DNA from 2 places in the Bacillus altitudinis genome. Region 2 is predicted to be linked to the other one. Evidence: a T-box and tRNA genes for the amino acid it is inferred to sense, from the RefSeq annotation. Region 2 holds a T-box; the other holds one or more tRNA genes.
The links. The T-box of region 2 lies ahead of tyrS (tyrosine--tRNA ligase). A T-box ahead of a tRNA ligase gene usually reads a tRNA of that ligase, here a tRNA-Tyr.
Positions count from the first base shown of each region.

Region 1: it encodes a tRNA-Tyr, which carries the amino acid that the T-box ahead of tyrS (tyrosine--tRNA ligase) is inferred to sense. The anticodon was not compared.

Region 1 covers NZ_CP009108.1:1,818,932-1,823,334, forward strand. Annotated here, with positions in the region: rRNA gene ID12_RS09075 (23S ribosomal RNA) at 1-837, shown strand, start outside; rRNA gene rrf (5S ribosomal RNA) at 948-1,063, shown strand; tRNA gene ID12_RS09085 (tRNA-Asn) at 1,073-1,147, shown strand; tRNA gene ID12_RS09090 (tRNA-Ser) at 1,152-1,242, shown strand; tRNA gene ID12_RS09095 (tRNA-Glu) at 1,260-1,334, shown strand; tRNA gene ID12_RS09100 (tRNA-Val) at 1,367-1,442, shown strand; tRNA gene ID12_RS09105 (tRNA-Met) at 1,458-1,534, shown strand; tRNA gene ID12_RS09110 (tRNA-Asp) at 1,549-1,625, shown strand; tRNA gene ID12_RS09115 (tRNA-Phe) at 1,645-1,720, shown strand; tRNA gene ID12_RS09120 (tRNA-Thr) at 1,727-1,799, shown strand; tRNA gene ID12_RS09125 (tRNA-Tyr) at 1,815-1,899, shown strand; tRNA gene ID12_RS09130 (tRNA-Trp) at 1,913-1,986, shown strand; tRNA gene ID12_RS09135 (tRNA-His) at 2,011-2,086, shown strand; tRNA gene ID12_RS09140 (tRNA-Gln) at 2,096-2,167, shown strand; tRNA gene ID12_RS09145 (tRNA-Gly) at 2,175-2,249, shown strand; tRNA gene ID12_RS09150 (tRNA-Cys) at 2,255-2,325, shown strand; tRNA gene ID12_RS09155 (tRNA-Leu) at 2,340-2,428, shown strand; tRNA gene ID12_RS09160 (tRNA-Leu) at 2,467-2,548, shown strand; gene ID12_RS09165 (hypothetical protein) at 2,803-3,228, shown strand; gene ID12_RS09170 (phosphotransferase) at 3,644-4,403, shown strand, end outside.
Region 2 covers NZ_CP009108.1:3,562,793-3,567,195, forward strand. Annotated here, with positions in the region: gene ID12_RS17965 (esterase/lipase family protein) at 1-354, opposite strand, end outside; gene ID12_RS17970 (antibiotic biosynthesis monooxygenase family protein) at 627-968, shown strand; gene tyrS (tyrosine--tRNA ligase) at 1,097-2,365, opposite strand; T-box leader at 2,419-2,654, opposite strand; gene acsA (acetate--CoA ligase) at 2,714-4,403, opposite strand, start outside.

The DNA.
Region 1 (4,403 bases), 1.7 Mb from region 2:
CCCCGTGGAGCTTTACTGCAGCCTGATATTGAATGTTGGTACAGCTTGTACAGGATAGGTAGGAGCCTTGGAAACCGGAGCGCTAGCTTCGGTGGAGGCATCGGTGGGATACTACCCTGGCTGTATTGACCTTCTAACCCGCTGCCCTTATCGGGCAGGGAGACAGTGTCAGGTGGGCAGTTTGACTGGGGCGGTCGCCTCCTAAAATGTAACGGAGGCGCCCAAAGGTTCCCTCAGAATGGTTGGAAATCATTCGCAGAGTGTAAAGGCACAAGGGAGCTTGACTGCGAGACCTACAAGTCGAGCAGGGACGAAAGTCGGGCTTAGTGATCCGGTGGTTCCGCATGGAAGGGCCATCGCTCAACGGATAAAAGCTACCCCGGGGATAACAGGCTTATCTCCCCCAAGAGTCCACATCGACGGGGAGGTTTGGCACCTCGATGTCGGCTCATCGCATCCTGGGGCTGTAGTCGGTCCCAAGGGTTGGGCTGTTCGCCCATTAAAGCGGTACGCGAGCTGGGTTCAGAACGTCGTGAGACAGTTCGGTCCCTATCCGTCGCGGGCGCAGGAAATTTGAGAGGAGCTGTCCTTAGTACGAGAGGACCGGGATGGACGCACCGCTGGTGTACCAGTTGTTCTGCCAAGGGCATCGCTGGGTAGCTATGTGCGGACGGGATAAGTGCTGAAAGCATCTAAGCATGAAGCCCCCCTCAAGATGAGATTTCCCATTCCGCAAGGAAGTAAGATCCCTGAAAGATGATCAGGTTGATAGGTCTGAGGTGGAAGCGTGGTGACACGTGGAGCTGACAGATACTAATAGATCGAGGACTTAACCTATATTCTAATGTGAAGCATGAACATTGTTATCTAGTTTTGAGAGAACATTTTTTGAAATATCTCTTGATTTATTTGTAATACATAGTATAATATCTTTTGTCACTAAATTGTCTGGTGATGATGGCGAAGAGGTCACACCCGTTCCCATACCGAACACGGAAGTTAAGCTCTTCAGCGCCGATGGTAGTTGGGGGTTTCCCCCTGTGAGAGTAGGACATCGCCAGGCTTTCTTCATTCCGCAGTAGCTCAGTGGTAGAGCTATCGGCTGTTAACCGATCGGTCGTAGGTTCGAATCCTACCTGCGGAGCCAATTTGGAGAGCTGTCCGAGTGGCCGAAGGAGCACGATTGGAAATCGTGTAGGCGGTAACCCCGTCTCAAGGGTTCGAATCCCTTGCTCTCCGCCACAATTTACATAATAAAGGGCCCGTTGGTCAAGCGGTTAAGACACCGCCCTTTCACGGCGGTAACACGGGTTCGAATCCCGTACGGGTCACCATTTTTATAGAAATACATGCCAGCATTTTATTCGGAGGATTAGCTCAGCTGGGAGAGCATCTGCCTTACAAGCAGAGGGTCGGCGGTTCGAGCCCGTCATCCTCCACCATATCTTTTATATCGTCGCGGGGTGGAGCAGTTCGGTAGCTCGTCGGGCTCATAACCCGAAGGTCGCAGGTTCAAATCCTGCCCCCGCAACCAAATTTCTCTTTATTGGTCCGGTAGTTCAGTTGGTTAGAATGCCTGCCTGTCACGCAGGAGGTCGCGGGTTCGAGTCCCGTCCGGACCGCCATTTTTTAAAAAGAATACTTGGCTCGGTAGCTCAGTTGGTAGAGCAACGGACTGAAAATCCGTGTGTCGGCGGTTCGATTCCGTCCCGAGCCACCACTATTTGCCGGTGTAGCTCAATTGGTAGAGCAACTGACTTGTAATCAGTAGGTTGGGGGTTCAAGTCCTCTTGCCGGCACTGTTTTTCAAATGTGGAGGGGTAGCGAAGTGGCTAAACGCGGCGGACTGTAAATCCGCTCCCTCCGGGTTCGGCGGTTCGAATCCGCCCCCCTCCACCATTTTTATTTTCATAGGGGCATAGTTTAACGGTAGAACAGAGGTCTCCAAAACCTCCGGTGTGGGTTCGATTCCTACTGCCCCTGCCAATTATATGATTCATAACATTTATGGCGGTTGTGGCGAAGTGGTTAACGCACCAGATTGTGGCTCTGGCACTCGTGGGTTCGATTCCCATCAATCGCCCCATTTTATTATTGGGCTATAGCCAAGCGGTAAGGCAACGGACTTTGACTCCGTCATGCGTTGGTTCGAATCCAGCTAGCCCAGTTGATATGCGGAAGTAGTTCAGTGGTAGAACACCACCTTGCCAAGGTGGGGGTCGCGGGTTCGAATCCCGTCTTCCGCTCCAATTATGGCGGCATAGCCAAGTGGTAAGGCAGAGGTCTGCAAAACCTTTATCCCCGGTTCAAATCCGGGTGTCGCCTTTTTTGAAAAGACTGCCGGGGTGGTGGAATTGGCAGACACACAGGACTTAAAATCCTGCGGTAGGTGACTACCGTGCCGGTTCAAGTCCGGCCCTCGGCACCATTTTTTATTTATTATAAGTTGCGCTCTTTAATGATCATGCCGGTGTGGCGGAATTGGCAGACGCGCACGACTCAAAATCGTGTTCCTCACGGAGTGCCGGTTCGACCCCGGCCACCGGTATCTAGTTTTAGATATTCTTTATTATCATCAATTACAGAAGAATTAAAGAATATTAACGTTTAAAACGTCTTTCTACAAATTGTAGGAGGGCTTTTTTTATTTGTTGTTTACCTGATTTTTCACACGAAAAAATTACTTCAAATTGTGTTCAAAGGAGATTAACTTTTACTTTATTGATGGTTACCTTATGATTAAACTAAAGGGGCAGGACAATTGAAGATGGATTGGATCAATTGTACATAGGAGGTGTTGTAATGATTACGGTTAAAAATGCTGAAAGTTATCTTAAAGATAGCATCGGTGAAGATACCGATGAGATAAATAAGGTTTGGGAAACATTTAAGGCTTTTTCAAAGGAGACCGTTGAGGGCGAAGAAGATAAAGAAATTTTATTTCAGTGTGGTGTCTATGATTTTACAGGAGAGGAACTATTTCATCTTGATTTTGTACGTCAGTTTACAATTTATGAAGAAGATGATTATTCTCACATGGAACAACTGCACTGTGAATTTTTATTTAAACCAACAAGCGAGTTAAAAAAGTTAAAGGTAGTAGAAGAATGGTCAATGGATTATGACGATATAGATCATTTTTTTCATCATATTGAAAGTATTCATGAGTTTAAAATTCCTTTGACTTTAAAGCCGATAAAATTAGCAATATATCAAGAAGAACTTTAATTCTTATTTCATTAACAGGTGCTTTACTTTAAGAGGGTATACCTTGCCTTTTTGGAATCATTTATCACGGAGTGTCGGTTCGACTCCGGCCACCGGTATCTATTAAAAGTTTGGTTTTTACCGTGAACCCAACGTTTCACCCTCGTGGTGAAACGTTATTTTGTGGTTTAAATGAGTTATTTAGATGAAAATAGAATCCTATTAGAACAGAATGAGCATGTACTACTTTTAACAGAATAAACTTTAGATGATTTGCAACATTTGGTACGATACATTTAACCATATAAGGAAACAGAATGGATTGGCACATTCACATAAAACAGTGAATTACCTTTGTGTAACTAAATGAATATTTGTGGGTACATACACATCTTTAGCTTGCATCATCATTGTGACCCAGTTTGGGGGAGAATTTATGAAAAAACAAAATGATCATGAAGAGTTATTGACAGGTGGAAATGTCTCCAACGTATATCGTTCAGGAGATACGGTTCGCAGAGAGGTAAAGTCAGACAATATGAATATACAAAAGCTGCTAAAGCATTTAGAAAAAAAGAATTTCTCCTATGCTCCAACGTTTTTGGGGGTTGATGAAAAAGGTAGAGAGATCTTGTCCTTCATTGAAGGTGAGGCCGGTCATGATCCCTTAAAAGAATACATGTACTCTCACAATGCTTTAAAAGAAATAGCGAAAATGCTTAGACTGTACCATGATGCTGTTTGTGATTTTCCCATTTCAGACGATTGGGAACGAATGGACAATACGCCTAACAACATAGAGGTTGTGTGCCATAATGATTTTGCGATGTACAATATTATTTTCAAAAATAAAAAGCCAGTGGGAATCATTGATTTTGATGTAGCTGCCCCTGGTCCAAGGCTTTGGGATATTGCATATACTCTCTATACATGTGTCCCTCTCAGTAGGTTTTTTCGTACTGAAACAGGGGAGGTCGTAAATTATCATACATCAGAGCATGCAGCCCATATAAAGTATAGAGTCAAACTGTTTTTTGAAGCTTATGGTGAGGAAATACCAGAAGATTATGTGGACATGGTGTTGCTGCGTTTAGAAGGTTTATGTCAATACATGAAGCGAAAAGCGAGTGAAGGGGATAGAGCCTTTCAAAAAATGATTCATGACGGGCACCTTGAACATTATCAAAAAGACATAC
Region 2 (4,403 bases):
TCCATTCGCTCCACCAAGTGTGACGACGTTTTCAATTTTATCTCCGCCGTCTAGGTTTTTAATATAGTATAACGTGTTCGCACCACCCATACTATGAGCCACAATATCTACTTTTTTGGCGCCCGTTTTGGCTAGTACATCTTTCACGAATCTAGAGAGCCTCGGGCCATTGTTCAGGTTATTGCCTGTTTTGTCTATGAAATCGATTGCAAAAAGTTGGTTTTGATCCCAGCCCTGTGATACTAAGTATCGTTTGATCGAAGCAAAGTTATAAGACGCACCGCCCATACCATGCACCATCACAACCGGATTATGCGCAGCCGCTTTGACTTCTTTCGGCTGGATGAAGGCCATTGAACCTAGCACTAAGGCAAGGGCAACAAGAATTTGCAAACTCTTTTTCTTAAATCGAATCACTTTCATTCCCCCTTATTCATCTTATTCGACTCTATTTTATACAAGAAAAATATGTCAGAAAAGTGAACAAGGTAATGTTTTATGAGATGATTTTACAGCACAATACCTAATGAAAAAGCACCATGGTCTTTTTGAAACTAAAACAAAAAGACTACGAGCCACTCTATCTTTCATATATAATGTGAATAGACAAAAGGAGGTTCTACTAGATGCTATTTACTCAAACACCTGCACCACCTTACTATGCAGTGATTTTCACATCAAAACGAACGAATGTTGAGCAGAAAGAATACGCTGCTGCTGCTCAAAAAATGGAACAATTAGCGAAAGAACTAGACGGGTTTCTTGGAATAGAAAGTGCACGAGATGAACATGGTGTTGGAATCACTGTCTCTTACTGGGATTCATTAGCAGCCATCAAAGAATGGAAAGCACATACAGCACATCAGCGTGTTCAAAAAAAAGGAAAAAAAGATTGGTATGAATCCTATACAACCCGAATTTGTAAGGTAGAACATGCTTATACAAACGAAGATTCACTTCTTGAATAAGAAACAGACAAATGAGAGAAAACCGCTCTGTAAAAGCTTAATTCCTACTTCTGAATAAAAAAGAAAAGCACCTCAATGTATATGAACATTTGAGGTGCTTTTCATGATACTTACTGTTTCATAAGGATTTATTTATACGTTACAAGGAAGTATTTCTTTTTCCCTCTTCTTAAGACTGTAAATTGGTTTTCAATTCGGTCTTCAGCTGAAAGGACATAGTCTTTGTCGGTTTGTCTCTCTCCGTTGATGTAGACGGCACCGTTTGTGATATCTTCACGTGCTTGACGTTTTGATGGAGACAGTTTTGATTCGACAAGAACATCAACAAGTGTTAATTCTTCTCCACTGTCTTTCTCCATTGATGGCACATCTTTAAAGCCTACTTTCACTTCTTCTGCTGTAAGAGATTTGATCTCGCCTTTAAATAGCGCATTTGAGATGTTGACAGCCTGTTCTAGTGATTCACGGCCATGCACAAGTGTTGTGACTTCTTCTGCCAAACGGCGCTGTGCTTCACGTTTTTCAGGGGCTGTTTGCACTTTTTCTTCGTACGATGCGATCTCTTCTTTTGATAAGAACGTAAAGTATTTTAAGTATTTCACGACATCACGGTCATCTGTGTTAATCCAGAATTGGTAGAATTCATATGGTGATGTTTTTTCTTTATCTAACCAGATGGCACCGCCTTCTGTTTTCCCAAACTTCGTGCCGTCTGCTTTTGTCACAAGCGGCATGGTGAGACCGAATGCTTTTGCGCCTTCTGCTTCAGACTTACGGATCAACTCAAGTCCAGATGTGATATTTCCCCACTGGTCACTTCCGCCGATTTGCAGCTTACAGTTTTCATTTCTATAAAGGTTCAAGAAGTCTAACGATTGCAGAATCACGTAGCTGAATTCTGTGTACGAAATCCCTGTTTCAATACGGGAGCTGACGATATCTTTTGCGAGCATGAAGTTGACACCGAAGTTCTTTCCAATATCACGAAGGAACGTGATGACATTCATTTGACTGATCCAGTCATAGTTATTGACGATAACAGCTGGGTTGTCACCTGCTTCAAAATCAAGGAATTGAGAGAGCTGGCCTTTGATTTTCTCTGACCACTGTTCGACGATTTCTGCTGGGTTTAGTGAACGTTCTGCTTTTTTGAAACTTGGGTCACCAATCAGTCCAGTTGCGCCGCCAACAAGTGCAATCGGATGATGACCTGCTTCTTGGAATCTGCGCAATGTTAAAATTGGGAGTAAGTGACCAATGTGCAAGCTGTCAGCTGTTGGATCAAAGCCGGAGTATAGCTTGATTTTTTCTTCTGCTAATAATTTTGTTAAACCTTCTTCATCTGTTTGCTGCTGAATTAATCCTCTGAACGATAAATCTTCCATCAATTGACTCATATCCAAATCTCCTTTTTTTACAATTCAACATAAAAAACGCCCCTTCGAATGAACGAAGGGACGATATATATCGCGGTACCACCCTGCTTAAAAGACAAAACAACACGTCTTTTCACTTACACTGATAACGGACAGATCCGTTCTTTCACTAATCAGATAGCATATGCTCCTTTTCGTAAAAGCGGTTCGTGAGGGTAATTCGAATATCTCTGTGTACTGACTCGCACCAGCCGTCAGCTCTCTTGGACAGGGAAAGATGATTCTACTGAATCTCAGTCAAAACCTTTTCATATTCAACTAAAGTCATTTTTAACATACTTTTGATATCAAGTCAACTGACGGAAGTGATTAATCTTCCATTGTCGAGAGATCGCCAGCAGGTAAATTCAGTTCCCACGCTTTTAGCACACGTCTCATAATTTTACCGCTGCGTGTTTTTGGCAGTTTGTCTTTAAACTCAATTTCTCTCGGTGCTGCATGTGCAGCAAGTCCTTTTTTCACAAACGTACGAATTTCTTCTTTCAGGTCATCAGACGGTTCGTATCCGCTTCTAAGCGCTATAAATGCTTTAATAATTTCACCGCGCACAGGATCTGGTTTTCCGATGACACCAGCCTCTGCAATGGCCGGATGTTCCACCAGTTTACTTTCTACCTCAAATGGACCGACCCGCTCTCCTGACGTCATGATGACATCGTCGACACGTCCCTGGAACCAGAAGTATCCGTCTTCATCCATATAAGCAGAATCTCCTGAAACATACCAATCTCCCGGCATAAAGTAAGATTCATATTTTTCAGGATTGTTCCAGATCGTATGCATCATAGACGGCCAGCCCTTTTTGATGGCAAGGTTCCCCATCCGGTATGGCGGAAGTTCATTTCCGGCATTATCCACAATCGCAGCTTCAACGCCTGGAATTGGTTTCCCCATCGAACCTGGTTTGATATCCATGCATGGATAGTTACAAATCAGCTGTGCACCTGTTTCTGTCATCCACCAAGTATCATGAATTCGTTTACCGAATACAGCGTCTCCCCAGCGGATCACTTCTGGATTAAGTGGCTCTCCTACACTTAACACATGACGGAGTGAGCTGAGATCATATTTTTGAATGAGATCGTCTCCTGCTCCCATCAGCATTCTGAAGGCTGTCGGTGCACTGTACCAAACAGTCACACCTAGCGATTCAATCGTTTCGTACCATGTATCAGGGTTGAACCGGCCGCCTAAAATGACATTCGTCGCTCCATTCAACCACGGAGAAAAAATACCGTACACCGTCCCTGTTACCCAGCCTGGATCAGCTGTACACCAGTAGACATCTTCTTCTTTCAAATCAAGTACCCATTTACCCGTCTGGCCTTGCTGCACCATTGCACCATGAACATGGAGCACACCTTTTGGCGTACCAGTGGACCCTGACGTGTAATGAAGCAGGTATCCATCTTTTTCATCCATCCACTCGATTTCAAGCTCCTTCGCTGCCTGCTCAAATGCTTCTTCAAAGTGAATCGTCCGCACACTACCTGCATCCTCTTTTTCACCACCGACAATGATGACGGATTCAAGCTTTGGAAGTTCTGCAAACGGAATCCGCTCAAGCAGATCAGGCGTTGTCACAATCACTTTTGCCTCACTATTTTCTAAACGATCTTTGACGGCACCTTCCATAAATGCCTCAAATAACGGACCGACGATCGCACCAATTTTGACAGCACCAAGCAGTAGAAAATAGAGCTCAGGTGATCTTGGCATAAAGATAAACACGCGATCCCCTTTTTGCACATGTGCCTGTTCTCTTAATAGATTTCCTGCTTTGTTTGTCTTGATTTTCATATCCCTGAACGTATACTTTTCATCCCGCTGTGAATCTTTGTAGTGAAGCGCCACCTTGTTTTTACGAAACGAGTCCGCATGTCTGTCAATCGCTTCATAAGCTGCATTTACTTTTCCTGTTTCATACCAAGAGAAATTTTTTCTCGCTTCCTCCCATGAAAATTCTTTGTATGCTTGCTCATAATCATTTAAATGATAG